DNA from 2 places in the Halobacillus sp. Marseille-Q1614 genome. Region 1 is predicted to be linked to the other one. Evidence: riboswitches for the same ligand, from Rfam matches in the RefSeq annotation. Region 1 holds a riboswitch; the other holds the start of a gene.

Region 1 (7,409 bases):
AACGCAAGATCATGGAACCATTTCACGTAAGATCCATACATGTTCAGCTGTTCAATAGCCTGCGAGGCTCCTACGTCCCGAAGCTCGTGTGGACGGTCTGCCGTTAAAACAACCAAAGGAACCCTGCTATAGTATGCTTCCACTATAGCAGGGTAGTAATTGGCTGCTGCTGTACCGGAAGTGCAAACTAAAATGACCGGTTTTTGCTTCGCTTTTGCCAATCCTAGAGCAAAAAAAGCAGCAGATCTTTCATCTAAATTAATCCAAGTGTTCATGTCTTCATGTTCACGAAATGCCAAAGCCAACGGTGTTGAACGTGAGCCCGGAGAAATGACGGCATCCTCCAACCCCGATCTTACAAACTGGTCGGCAAAATGTGTGATATATCTCGAAAGGTCTAGTACATGCTCCATCAGTATCCCCCTAAGACGGACAGCATAGGTTTTAATTTAACCCCTGTTTCATCGTATTCTGTTTCAGGGTCAGAATCTTCTACTACTCCGCACCCTGCAAATAATGAGGCTTCATCTTTTTGAATAAGTGCTGACCGAATAGCTACGGCAAACTCTCCATTATTGCGCCCATCAAACCAGCCGACCGGTCCTGCATACCAGCCGCGATTCAGCACTTCATGATTGCGGATATATTCGACCGATTTTTTCTGCGGCATTCCGCCGAGAGCCGGTGTTGGGTGAAGCCTTGAGACGACATCCAATAAAGTATAACCCTCTTCTAGCGTTGCGGTAACCGGTGTATATAAGTGCTGAAGGTTACGCAAAGGATAAAGGACCGGCTTCTCTGGAATATCGATATTGTAACAGCACGCTTCCACAGCCTGCCGGATCATTTGAACGACGAATTCGTGCTCCTGGCAATTTTTAGGATCATCAAGCAGGGCCTGTCCCAGCTTTTTGTCTTCCTCATCATTTTTGCCGCGGGGGGTTGTACCCGCCAGGCAAGTGGATACAAGCTGCTGATTATCTACTTTCGCTAACCGCTCAGGCGTGGCGCCGATAAAATGTTCACCATCGCTTTCCACTGTAAAAATGTAGCTGTTTGGCTGAGTAGCTGCCAGCTTCTCGATGACGGCTGCCAGCTGAACGTCTTCTTTAAACGCCACACGAAGCTCACGAGCAAGGACCACTTTTTCCAGCTCGCCATTTTTTATATCTTCTGTAGCTTTTTTTACACTGTCCTTCCATTCTTCAGGCTGAATCTCGCTTGTATTTGTACATACCGGCAGGCGGACCTCCGTACGTTCTCCGTGTAGAAGATGGTTCTTGTCACTCTTGATCTGATGAAGGATCTGCTGTTTATGATCCTCTTTGAAAATCAAAAGGTTTGTTGTTAAGAAGGAACTGTCCCCTTTGTTAGTAAGCAAATACATGGGAATGGTCATCTGACTATCCGGGAAAGCCTCCCACGGGAAAGCTTTTTCCTCCTTCGAATCGAAGCTGAACCCGCCTATTGCTACTAAACCGGTCCCCTTCTCACTAAACATATCGTAAACGTGAGCCTTCTGCTGCAAGGCTGTCCACATCGCTTCAATTTCATTAAATCGATGTTGGTCTCCGGAATAGACACGTTTTGCAGAACCAGCACCAGCTAAAACAAATTCTTCATCTGCACTTCTCCAATATAAACGGTGCGATGAGACCTGCTTAGCTCTGTCCAAGAAAGCGATGCTGTCCGCTGTATCGATTTGTTCTACATAACTTATCATTTGCGGCTCTCCCTCTAGAGCCGCCCGGTTTATTGCTTCCTCTACGATTGCATCAATCTGAGGTATTTTTACATGAAGCATTAAGATTCCTCCCATCCCTAACCAGGGACGCTCTCATTTAATCGGTCTATTATCATTCTCTTTAAAAAAGCAGACCCTCTTCTATTTTATTCTCTTTCAGTCCAGGACTCAAGGAATCCTCACTATTTCCAGCATATTCTTACAAGGATTGACACTTGGGGACCCTTTCCCTAAACTTAAATTGATATTATATTACTACAAGGGAGATGAACTCCATGAGCTCGGTTCCTAACCAAAATATGAAAGCTTCCTTGAATGAACGGGACGGTTTTCAAGTATGGTGGAGATTAATGCGTCCTCATACCCTGACCGCTGCTTTTGTACCTGTTTTTATAGGATCTGTATTAGCTGCCCTTGATGGTACATTCCATTTTGGGCTGTTCTTGGCCATGTTACTAGCATCCATACTTATACAAATAGCTACTAATATGTTCAATGAATATTACGATTATGTCAAAGGACTGGATAACGAAAATTCAGTTGGAATTGGAGGGGCGATTGTAAGGGATGGAATAAGCCCGCGCACCGTGCTTCTTTTAGCCAACGGCTGTCTTGTAACTGCTGCCATTTTAGGCTTTTACATCTGTGCTTCTTCAAGCTGGTGGATCGCCGTTATCGGGCTGGTATCCATGCTGTTTGGGTACTTATATACAGGTGGACCTTACCCGATCGCCTATACTCCATTTGGCGAAGTAACTGCCGGCTTTTTTATGGGTCCGATTATTATTGGCATCAGTTATTTTATCCAGACGTTAAGCCTTAACTGGACAGTGCTTCTCATTTCCCTGCCAGTCGCTATCTTCATAGGGGCGATCTTGCTTGCCAACAATATCCGCGACCGAGTCGGCGATGCAGAGAATGGTCGCAGAACACTTGCAATCCTGTTCGGCCACCAGGGGGCTATTCGTTTTCTCACTATTATTTTTGCAGTAGCCTACATTCTTACAATAATCTATATCTTGATTGGCAGCCTGCCTGTCTGGTCCTTCATAACTTTGCTAAGTTTGAAAAAAGCAAACCAGGCAGTTAAAGGATTTATGGGGAAAAGCCAGCCTTTAGAAATGATGCCGGCGATGAAGGCGACTGCCCAAACAAACACTATATACGGCCTGATGCTTGGTATTTCCCTGCTGCTACAGTTAATTATACCTCTCTAGCACTACTTAAAAGGGGACTAATGGGGCGGGAATCACCTCGCTTTTTAGCGGACGATCGTCCAAACCTCCTTGAGAAACCCACTCTGCGGGGTCTCGGATCGTCCGTTTTTTAAGCAGGAGTCTCGCTGCTCCCCTACCCATTACGAGGAAAAAGGGGGAGGTTTGATTTGTATACATAAGGGAATTATTAAAGGAGCGATCACATGAAAATCTCAATGAACAATACACTTATGGAATCGTTAGGAATGGAAGTTGTTAAGGCGACTCCTTCAGAGGTGACTCTGAGTATGCCTGTCGATAAAAGGACGCATCAGCCGATGGGCTTTTTACATGGAGGTGCTTCCGCAGCTTTGGCAGAATCAGCCGCAAGCATCGGAGCTTTTTTAAATATAGACAGTGATAAACAACAAGTCTTTGGGATTGAAATAAATGCTAACCATGTTAAAAGCGTCCGGGGAGGCAAGGTTTATGGTAAAGCAACACCGCTTCATTTAGGTAAAACAACGATGGTCTGGGAAATTGCAATTACCGATGAAGAAGATAATCTTATCTCAGCCTCCAGGTGTACGATTGGAGTAGTAGCCCTGAAGAACTCCTAACGACAGGAAAGGAGTTTTAAATATGTTATCAGAAAAGCAGATTCAAGATTTCAAGAAGAAACTAGAAGAAATGAAAGAGGAAACCGAAGAGGATTTAGAAAAATATCAGAAGGAGAAGGCTGACGAGGACTCTTCCAGTGACTATGAAGGGGAATTATCCAGCGTCTCTGACCATCCGGGCGATTTAGGAACGTTCCAGCATGAACGTGCAAAGGAACAAACGTTACATGAACAGACAAGGGAAAAATTAATTGACATTAATGATGCTCTCCAAAGAATTGAAGACGGGACTTATGGCAAAAGCGTGGTCTCAGGAGAACCAATTCCACTAGAAAGACTGGAGGTTATGCCTACTGCCCGAATCAATGTAGACGAAACAGAAGAGCAGTCTTAATATCTTATGATAAAAAAGGTCCCTAAGGCTGTTACTGTGTTTCTTCTTATTTATGGAGCATTTTCCCTTGCAGGCTTTCTTTTTCCAATCGATGAAAACTGGTATAACCAGTTAGATAAACCAGCTTGGACCCCGTCTGGCGGTACGATCGGAATCATTTGGATGATTCTTTTCACCTTTATCGCTTTTTCAATAACTTTTGCGGTCTGGAAAATTAGCTTTTCCAGCCTGCCCAATTCTCTAATAACAGTTTTCATCCTGAATTATTTGCTCAATCAGCTGTTCAGCTTTTTCCAGTTTGAACAAAAGGACCTGCTGCTCGCTTTTATTGACTGTATTTTTGTCTCGATCACTTCTGTTATGTTATCCGTTCTTTTGTGGAAGGTCAGTAAGCTTTGCAGTCTTTTGCTCGTACCTTACATTTTATGGAGCAGTTTCGCCACCTTCTTAGCTTTTACCATCTATCGAATGAATCCAGCAGAAACGATGTTTTACTAATCAAAAAGGCAATCAAAAAAGAGCTGTCCAGCCGAGCCGGACAGCTCTTTTCTTAGGCAGCCGATGACCTCTGCCACACCTTCTGTTGAAACCAAGGTTTTAATTTAATAAAAACAGGAATGAACAGTGATCCTGCAATAATACCTTTAAGCAAATTAAACGGAAGAATTCCAACTAAAATTGTGCCCCACTTTACCTGTGCGCTCATTGTCTCCCATCCCATAAACCAGGCGTAAGCAGGAAGAATGACGAAGTAATTAAGAATACTCATGCCAACCGCCATAACGGCAGCCCCTGTAACAAGTCCAGCTATTAAACTTTTCGTGCTCTTAAACTTGTGATAAATCATAGCAGCAGGTACAACAAAGAGTGCTCCTGCTGAAAAGTTAGCTGCAACCCCAACTGGATCAGCCGCTCCTGTATAAATCAGGTACAGCAGATTTTTAAGAGCTTCCACTACAATTCCTGCAGCCGGGGTAAACATCAGCGCAGCTATCAATGCCGGCAGCTCACTGAAATCAACTTTTAGATACGGCGGCAGCATTGGAAGCGGAAAATTGAGAAACATTAAAAGCATAGAAATAGTCCCAAACAACGCCATTAGTACAAGTTTTAATAACTTTGATTCTTGATTAAAATACACTTTGTGTGCCCCCTTCATCTTTTTATATCGATTCGCATCCCAGATGAAGGTGAGCTCTATGCACAAAATAAGCCCCTAAAGCTATAAAAGCTTCAGGGGCGTCATTGTCCATAGTCAAATAAAGATAGTTGAATACTATCTTAACTGCTCGACATCTTCTCCCATCCAGACTGTAACTGTCGGCCCCGGAATTGCACCAGATCCACCGCAAGGAATATCCTTAACGGGTCACGGACTTAAAGCGTTCGCTTATTACCGCCGGTCGGGAATTTCACCCTGCCCCGAAGATTTGAATCGATATATGATTGTAGATTAATTCTATATATAATACGGGAATTGCGCAAGTATAATTTACTGGAGGTTACTGAAGAGCTGCTGGATTTGGATTTTTTCATCGTTTAGACCGTCTTTCCGGCGCTTACCTCCCATATGAAGGCGTTCATCCCTCTCTGAAAATCCCTTCCCTGATCCAATAAGCAAAAAAAGCACCCGCTCACATAGCAGGTACTTTCCTTAGTTCATCATTAATCATCGAGCGGGTTTAAACTTTCCGTTCCTGTTAAATTTTCGATCATATGGACTAAAAGATCAATTTCCTGATCGATATCCTGTAGGCTTGCTGTTTCTACCGGTGAGTGCATGTACCTTAAAGGCAAGGATACAAGGCTGACAGGAACTCCTTTTCCGGTAAGCCTCATTCGATCAGCGTCCGTTCCAGTTGCCCGCGATGTTAATTCATACTGAACTTCTAAGTTGAGAGACTTGGCACTAGATAAGAGCAGCTGATTGATTTTTCTATTAATCGGGGCGCCTTTCGCTAATACTGGCCCGCCTTCCAGCTTAACATCACCATACTTGTACGTATTTACTCCAGGATAGTCTGTCGCAAATGTGACGTCACAAGCAACCGCCATTGCCGGCTCTACACCAGCCGCTGCAAAATAAGCACCGCCCATGTTTGTTTCTTCATTAACGGTACTTGCCGCATATACGCCTACTTTCAATTCTTTTTTAGATAACCTTTTGATTACCTCTCCGACGATAAACTGCCCTGTACGGTTATCCAGGCCTCTACCCGTTATAAAACGGTCCATTAGCAGCTCTGGTTCACGCTTATAAACCGCCAAATCGCCAATGCTTACAAACTGGCTGATTTCTTCCTTCGAATTTGACCCACAGTCAATAAATAAGTCTTCTAAGCCAAAGTCACCTTTTAGTCCTCCGTGGTGCTGAGCATTCACTCCAATAACTCCATCGAGCGTTTTGCTTTCCCCAAGAACGGTCACTTTCATTCCTACAGCAGCCTTAGGATTAATCCCGCCCATCTTTTCGAAATGAAGGAATCCTCGATCGTCAATTCTGTTTATGACTAAAGCTATTTCATCACAATGACCTGCCAGCAGGACTTTAAACTTCGCATCAGGGTTCAACACGGCAATTGCGTTCCCTGCATTGTCAGTTTGTATCTTATCAGCATATGGTTCCATTTCTTTTATCCATTTCTTCTGAATGTTCATCTCCAGGCTTGAAGGAGATGGTGTTCTCAATAATTCAAATAAAAAATCCTTTTCTGTTTGATCCATATGTAATCCCTCCTTGGTTCATCTAAATTATACCATTTTAAAAGCAATAAAAAATGTGCTTAATGTTTTATCAAATAGGGTACGTAAAAGAGTATGTAATGACGAGGAGGTTTTCTTTTATGGAATTGAACGACTGGTTTTTAAAAGGGGTTACAGCCCAGGAATATGTAGATTCAATGAGCAAAAATAAAGAAAGCTTTATATATATTTATGAACATTTTAAAGTGCCGACAGAGGATGAACCTTTATTTGGTTTGCTTAGAAGTAAAAACTTACGAGCGATCATCTTAACAGAAGACTGGTGCGGAGATGCGATGCTTAATATTCCTATCTTCTTAAGACTTGCAGAAAAAGCAAGGATCAATACACACTTCCTGCAGAGAGATAAAAACTTAGAATTAATGGACCAATATTTAACGAATGGAACTTCACGATCCATCCCTAAAATTATAGTTATTGATCAGGACGGAAATGAATATTTAAACTGGGGTCCGCGGGCACCTGAGGTCCAGAAATTTCTCGATGAAGCTTCCTCCCATCTTCCAAGTGAAAATAATGAAGACTTTAAAAATAAGCAGGAAGAAATGTACCAGTTTATTACAAAAGCCTTTCGAGACAATGAAGATTTCCGCGCTTTCGTTTACCAAGACCTTAAAGAAGCGTTGACTAATTAATAATAGCGTCCTATCTATCTTATAGGATGCTTTTTTTGTAACCCTTATGTTTTATTA
Region 2 (7,409 bases), 3.0 Mb from region 1:
GCCATTCTGTAATGTGATGATCCCGGTCTTTGCCAAAACCCGTTTCATCAAAATTAAAATAAACAGCTTCAATATTGGGCAGGTTTTGAAGCAGTTCCGCAAAAGCCTCTTCTATTTCTCCATAAAGAAAATGAACGGGAGCCTTCAGCTTCTCACACTCTTTTGTTAGAGCTTTAAGTGTCTGAAAGAAATAGTCATGCCTGATTGTAAATTCTTCAATCAGCTTAGGATGGATATGGAATAATAATAACAGCTCGTCCTGCTCTTGTAGATTTTCAAGTGCGTGAACTAATGCTGTATGGTCATTTAGCCGTAAATCCCTTCGAAACCAGACGACTTTCGTTCCCATGTTTTCATTCCTTCTGCGTAATTGTTCTATCCTATTCACATTACCCTATTTGACAGTATTTTAATCAATTGTCGCTATTAAAAATCCTCTAAGACAACTTAGAGGATTTTAGCTATAAAACTAGTTTGTGTTTGGCTTCAGAAGAGAAAACCATCTCGCTTTTCGCGGACAAGCGCCCGAGCATCCTCGAAAAAACGCTCTGCGGAGCTCGGCTCATTCGTTTTTCCGAAGAAGCCTTCATAGTTTTCTCTCCCGCCGCTCTGCGTGATAGGGAAAAAGAATGTCTTGCTTTTTAAAACCAACTAACTTGGTACAGAGTCAAACTTCAAATAAACGGTTTAAGTTTGCCATCTCAATCGCTGCTGTCGCTGCTTCCCAGCCTTTGTTTCCGGCTTTCGTACCCGCACGCTCAATGGCCTGTTCAATGGTATCAGTCGTGATTACACCAAAGATAACAGGTACACCGCTTTGAATAGAGGCTTGAGAAATGCCCTTAGCCGCTTCTCCACAAACATAATCGAAGTGTGGAGTCGATCCACGTATAACCGCTCCTAAAGTAATAACTGCATCGTATTTACCCGAGTTGGCCATTTTTCCAGCGACCATTGGGATCTCATAAGCACCTGGTACATAGGCTGCCTCAACATCGTCCAAATCAACACCATGGCGTTTTAAGGCATCCACAGCCCCTTCATAGAGACGTCCTGTAATGAAATCGTTAAAACGTCCAACAACAATACCTACTTTTAATCCGCTTCCTACTAAGTTACCTTCAAGTTTCTTTACCATAAATCAATCGCTCCTTTTTATTTTCAATCAATTGTCCGCAACATAAGCAATCTACCTACATCGGGAAAAATCACCCGATTGCGGCATCTTGCTTATGCGTGTCGTGTCTATCAGGCCGATTCCGCTTTTCTTTTAATAATGAAACAGGTGTCCCATTTTGGATTGTTTTGTTTTTAGGTAGAGTTCGTTTTCTTTTCTTGATGGCATTTCGATGGGTACACGCTCGACGACTTCGAGGCCGTAGCCGCTTAAGCCGGAGATTTTTTTTGGATTGTTGGTCAGCAGTTTGATTTTTGAAATGCCAAGCTCTCTTAAAATCTGTGCACCAACTCCGTAATCGCGAAGGTCTGGTCCGAAGCCTAGTTTTTCGTTGGCTTCTACTGTATCTAACCCTTCCTCCTGCAGCTTGTAGGCAAACATCTTATTTAAAAGGCCGATTCCTCTGCCTTCCTGGCGCATATAAAGGAGGACACCGCTTCCGTTCTCGGAAATTTGTCTTAACGCGTTATGAAGCTGCGGTCCGCAGTCACATCGGAAAGATCCAAACACATCCCCTGTCAGGCATTCCGAGTGAACTCGAACGAGAGTCGGTTCGTCTGGTTTTACTTCTCCTTTGATCAACGCAATATGATCTTTATTATCGATATCGTTACTGTAAGCAACCGCGCGAAAGTCTCCGTATTCGGTAGGCAGCTTAATTTCAACCTCACGTTTCACATGATCTTCGTGACGGTGGCGGTGCTGAATTAAATCAGCGATGGTAATCATCGGGATATCAAATTCATCCGCCATTTTCCTTAAATCAGGAACACGGGCCATCGTGCCGTCATCTTTAATTATTTCACAAATAACTCCGGCCGGCTTAGCTCCTGCCAGTACAGCAAGATCGACGGCTGCTTCTGTATGGCCGGCTCGGCGCAGCACGCCGCCATCTTTTGCGATCAGCGGGAAAATGTGTCCTGGTTTCTGGAAATCCTCGGCGCTGGCTTCAGGATTCAGCAGCTCTTTAATGGTTAATGCCCGCTCATCTGCTGAAATACCCGTAGTGGAAGATTTATGGTCAATGCTCACTGTAAAAGCCGTACGGTGTGGATCTGTGCTGTTATTTACCATCGGCATCAGCTCCAGCTTTTCCGCTAATTCACCAGTAATCGGCGCACAAACCAGTCCTCGGCCGCGTGTAATCATAAAATTAATCATTTCAGGGGTAACATGCTCGGCGAGACCAATTAGATCTCCTTCGTTTTCACGGTCTTCATCATCACAGACGATAACCAGCTTGCCTTGTTTCAGACGCTCTATTGCTAATTCTATTGAATCGAACATTTCGAGGCTCCTTCCATTTATGCAAATCCGTTCTCTTTTAGAAAATCTTTGGACATTGTTGACTGTTTCGTCTCTTTGTCCTGTCCGAGAAAATGAGCGACGTATTTCCCAATCATATCGCACTCTATATTGACCCGGTCGCCCGGCTCCTTGTTTCCTAAAACAGTATGGTCCATCGTGTGAGGGATGAGCGAGATAGTTACTCGAGTTTCATTCACCCCAAAAACTGTCAGGCTTGTTCCATCGACAGCAATTGACCCTTTATATACGAAGTAATGAATAAGTTCATCAGGTAATTCTATTTCATAATAGACGGCGTTGGATTCAGGCTTTTTACTTACGATCTGTCCCGTGCCATCAATGTGGCCAGATACGAGATGACCGCCAAAGCGTCCGCCTGCTGCCATTGCACGTTCGAGATTAACCTTGCTGCCTTGGTTTAATTCGTGTAGATTTGTCGCCCTGTAGGTCTCAGGCATAATATCAAACTCGGCACTCTGATCGGTATAGCTTGTTACGGTTAAGCAGACTCCGTTAATCGAAATGCTGTCCCCTAAGTTGATGTCATTTAAAATATCTTTAGCCTGGATGCTAAGCTGCATAGCTTCGGTTTTTGTTTTTATTCCTTTTACGGTGCCGATTTCTTCTACTATTCCGGTAAACAATTTCTACCCCTCCCTTTTTACGGCTGTAATTTTTATATCTTTTCCGATCATTTCTGATGAGATAAACTCAAATTCTTCTACGTTTTTCAGGTTGCTTATCCCTTTTCCGGCAACCGACGTCAACGCCTCTTTACCGCCGATCAACTTAGGTGCCATATAGATGACCATCTCATTAACGACCCCCGCGCGAACAAAGGCATCGGCAATCGTTGCTCCTCCTTCTACTAATAAGGAAGTAATATTTCTTTCTCCCAGTACAGAGAGAACATCGTCTATTTCGATTTGTTCCGTCTCAAGCTGAATCACTTTTACATGTGAGGAAGACTGAAAGGAAGCAATCTTTTCCTCTGCAACTTGTGAACCTGTAAAAACCCAAGTAGGTGCTGTATCATCCGCTATTAACTGGGCTGCCGGAGGTGTACGGAGGTGAGTGTCGAGGATAATTCGGACAGGCTGCTTTCCACCGCCTTCAAGACGAACCGTTAACTTAGGATTGTCCATTAAAACCGTGTTCACTCCTACTAAGATAGCAGCCGATTGATGACGATATTGATGACCGTCTTTTCTTGCTTCTTCTCCAGTTATCCACTGACTTTCCCCAGTAGAAGTAGCAATTTTCCCGTCCATACTGATCGCTGACTTCAGCCTGACATATGGGCGTTTCGACTGGATGTAGTGAAAAAATGCGCGATTGAGCTGGTCTGCTTCTTCCTTAAGGACGCTTGTTTTCACCTCAACGCCGGACTCCTTCATCATCTCAATACCTCTTCCGCTCACTTGAGGGTTCGGGTCACCTGAAGCAATAACCGCCCTCTTAATCCCTGCGTCTGCGACAGCCTGCGCACACGGCGGAGTTTTTCCGTAATGGCTGCACGGCTCCAGCGTAACAAAGATTTCTGCCCCTTCTGCCTTTTCACCGGCCATCTTTAAAGCATGCACTTCTGCATGTGGTTCTCCCGCTTTAACGTGGACTCCAAGTCCGACCACCTGATTATCACAGACGACAACGGCTGCGACCGAAGGGTTAGGCGTCGTCTGGCCGACCGTGACTTTTGCCATTTCAATGGCCATCTGCATATATTTCTCATCGCGATCCATTTCCTCACCTCCGCGTATAAAAATTAAAAACCCTGAAGAAGATACACTTCCCCAGGGTTTTGAATTATTATAGTCAATAAAATAATAAGGTACGCCGAATAAAGGGCACAAATCCAGAAAATTCGTACCACAGACGTTCTGCTTCCTTCTCCCATCCAGACTTTCACTGTCGGCTTTGGAATATTCACCAAATCAGGGGGAGACGCATAGCTGCTGCCTCCCCGTCGCGGGCTCGGAACTCTAGGTTCATTACCGCCGGCTGGGACTTTCACCCGACCCCGAAGGAAAATATATGCGATTGTATTACTAATATAAACGAAAAAGAAGTTAACCGCAACGCATTAGGCTTCCTTCCTATTGAATGAAAAGTTATTTTTTTTAAAAACAGCAGGGTAAAAAAGCTGTTATATACAAATAAAAGCCTTTCATCTATATCTATAAAATGAGAGGCTTTTACAGCAGTAAATATTGGTTGTACTCCTATCCTAACATTTAACTTTTCAGTAAAGGGGTAAGTTTATCCAGGGAAACTTGAAGCTTTTGAGCATTCTTTTCGTATATTTTTTTGGCATCCTTATCCCTGGCAGCCAGCGCAAATAACTCAAAGTCGGCCTGGCACTTTTTCAGACTCGCAAGCAAAAGAGGCTTCTCTTGTGGAGATGGAATTTGTATCTTATCATCGTAAACATCTACAGCAAACTGCCCATGAGAGTCAATTTGGCAAAGAAATATGTTATCAACGGGCATCCCTAATTGATTTAGCTCTCCTTCCACCCATGCACGGGTCTTCCCAGCTGCAGCGAGTTGTTGGTCTTGAAATTCTCCATCCATGATTACAGTAAAAGTTTCTTTCTCATTGGATTGGTTAAGTCCAAGGTCCTTCCCTGTGACAGGACGATTCTCCTTTTTCAGTAAAACACTGAGTTTACCGTCTGCTTCAAGTGTGGCGTATTCTACCTCATTGATATTGAAAACATCTTTTTCCCTAAGCAGCTGGAGAAGCTCATCTATCGTATATTTTTCCTTCTTTAACTTTTTTTCTAAAATCTTTCCTTCTTTAATAATTACTGTTCCTTTGCCCTCAACAAAATCTCTTATTTTTTTACTGTGTAATGAAAGGATTTCAAAAAGAAAAGGAATAAAAGCAAACACAGCTATTCCTAACAATCCGTGCCATATGTTATTTTCCAGTCCCATGATGACTTCCGCAGCGATACTTCCAATAGTGATCCCTGATACATATTCGAAAAATGAGAGCTCGGATAATTGTTTCTTTCCTAAAAGCTTCGTTACTAGCAGTAAGGCTACTAAGAACAAGACCCCTCGCAGGAGGACGGACAACCAATCCACCATTTATATCACCCTTTCATTAAAACCCCTTATACTGGCCTTCCCCTCTTCCTGATCCGTTCCATCAATTCTTCTTTGACTTCAGCCATTCTCAGCATCTCTTCATGAAAAACCCTTTTTTCTGTTTCATCAAGTGTCTTCAAGGCAAGCGTTGATAAACCCGCTTCAAGATTCTTGATGGTGGCTAATAATTGTTTTACATCTGAACCAGCGGTCATGAATGATTCCCCTTATCCTTTAGTTGATCAGCAGAGGTCTGTTCACCATCATTCGGCCAATAAATTAGAATAACAGACACTTTTTATTGTTGTTTGTACTGAGGTTCCTCTTGCTCAATTTGTGCTATTCTCGGTGTCAGGCTATCGATAATCGACTGTGTTTGCTGAACTGCATTTTCATACTCCTTTACTTTTAAAATAGCTAGCTTATCCTTCTTTTTATGTTTTCCTTATTTTTCAATTAAATTCGTTCCTTATTGATCTCATAAAAACTAGTCTGCAAGTGAAACTTTATGCACTAATTTTTAAAGAATAATTAAGATAAATTTGATTTAAGGAGTTGGGATCTATGATCGTCTGTCGTACCTGTACTTAGAAAAACACGAATATCTGCCAGACCGTTCCCTTTTGGCTGAGGGAATTTCGCAGAGGATATAGTCAAATGCCTTTCCCATTTATTTTTGATCACATAAAGTATCGTATCGAGTAAAAAAGGTGGTGAGGTTATGAGTTACGGATATGGTGGATTCGGCGGTTACGGCGGCTGCTACGGCGGTTACAGAAAAGGAAGCAGCTTCGCGCTAATCGTTGTTCTATTTATTCTTTTGATCATCGTTGGTGCTTCTTTCTACAAATAAGGAAAGTCTATTTATTCAGTGAAGATTATCCTTTAACACACCTCGGCCTACGTACATGGGCACCTTGTAAACCAGAGCGCATGCTGCTCTGGTTTTATTGATTTTACGCATAATGACCGCCGATTTTTTTGCTTCGATCAGGGGTAATTCCCGCATCGGTAAAGCTGCTTGCTCTTAAAATAGCCATCGATCCATACTTGTCGCGAATCTGATCCATCACTTTTCCGATGTCCTTTTGTTTTGGACGGTCGTCAAAAAGAGTGAGCTGGGTCGCAACATCTTCTTCAAGATTCGTCAGGGTGACACTCGTACGCCGAATCTGGCTCTCTCCATCGTAGAATGTGCGGAACAGGCGCATACAAATATGGTACATATCCATCGTAATATTCGTGGGCTGATCAATGGAAATCGACCGGCTGAAGCCGCCGCCAAATTCGCTTGCATAAGCTACAGAAAGGTGGACGGTCCTTCCCGCCTGGCTGTCTCTCCTCGCCCGGCGGCAGGCTTCCTCACATAAATCAAGAAGAACCGTCGGCAGTTCCTCTCCCGTATAATCGCGAAGCAGCGTGATCCCGTGACCGTACCCTTTTTGCTCTGTTTTTGTGAAATTCCCGACCACAGGACTTAAGTCCACGCCCCACGCATGCCAATGAAGCTGTTCCCCCATAATGCCGTAATGTTTCTTCATATACTTTAACGGATACTCTGCCAGCTGGCCGAGCGTTACGATTCCTAATCGGTTTAGGTTCCGCATCATGCGGGAGCCAATTCCCCAAATGTCTTCAATCGGCGTCGGCCACAGCAGACGTTTCACATCCTCATACCGGCACTCGGCAATCCCGTCTTCCGCCTTTTTCGCGTGAATATCCATTACGACCTTTGCTAGAAATTTATTGTCGCCAATTCCAATGACACACTCAATTCCGAATTGATCACGAATATTATCCTGAATCATACGGGCGATGTCATAAGGAGA

The links. A riboswitch is a leader RNA that binds a small molecule or an ion and turns the genes downstream of it on or off. The one in region 1 is predicted to bind FMN.
Region 2: it holds a riboswitch for FMN, as region 1 does, so the genes downstream of both, ribD (bifunctional diaminohydroxyphosphoribosylaminopyrimidine deaminase/5-amino-6-(5-phosphoribosylamino)uracil reductase RibD) here and HUS26_RS03135 (ECF transporter S component) in region 1, are expected to answer to the same signal.

The regions. Positions count from the first base shown of each region.
Region 1 is NZ_CADDWH010000001.1:638,051-645,459, reverse strand. It holds gene menD (2-succinyl-5-enolpyruvyl-6-hydroxy-3-cyclohexene-1-carboxylic-acid synthase) at 1-413, opposite strand, end outside; gene HUS26_RS03160 (isochorismate synthase MenF) at 413-1,804, opposite strand; gene HUS26_RS03155 (1,4-dihydroxy-2-naphthoate polyprenyltransferase) at 2,020-2,961, shown strand; gene HUS26_RS03150 (hotdog fold thioesterase) at 3,165-3,560, shown strand; gene HUS26_RS03145 (hypothetical protein) at 3,583-3,954, shown strand; gene HUS26_RS03140 (TspO/MBR family protein) at 3,964-4,452, shown strand; gene HUS26_RS03135 (ECF transporter S component) at 4,505-5,095, opposite strand; FMN riboswitch at 5,245-5,388, opposite strand; gene HUS26_RS03130 (M20/M25/M40 family metallo-hydrolase) at 5,620-6,678, opposite strand; gene HUS26_RS03125 (thioredoxin family protein) at 6,798-7,352, shown strand.
Region 2 is NZ_CADDWH010000001.1:3,687,888-3,695,296, reverse strand. It holds gene HUS26_RS18465 (deoxyribodipyrimidine photo-lyase) at 1-349, opposite strand, end outside; gene ribE (6,7-dimethyl-8-ribityllumazine synthase) at 668-1,138, opposite strand; gene HUS26_RS18455 (bifunctional 3,4-dihydroxy-2-butanone-4-phosphate synthase/GTP cyclohydrolase II) at 1,271-2,464, opposite strand; gene ribE (riboflavin synthase) at 2,482-3,129, opposite strand; gene ribD (bifunctional diaminohydroxyphosphoribosylaminopyrimidine deaminase/5-amino-6-(5-phosphoribosylamino)uracil reductase RibD) at 3,133-4,227, opposite strand; FMN riboswitch at 4,367-4,517, opposite strand; gene HUS26_RS18440 (DUF421 domain-containing protein) at 4,720-5,580, opposite strand; gene HUS26_RS18435 (DUF1657 domain-containing protein) at 5,607-5,795, opposite strand; partial or broken gene HUS26_RS20095 (DUF1657 domain-containing protein) at 5,879-5,977, opposite strand; gene HUS26_RS18430 (YjcZ family sporulation protein) at 6,302-6,433, shown strand; gene HUS26_RS18425 (DNA polymerase IV) at 6,537-7,409, opposite strand, start outside.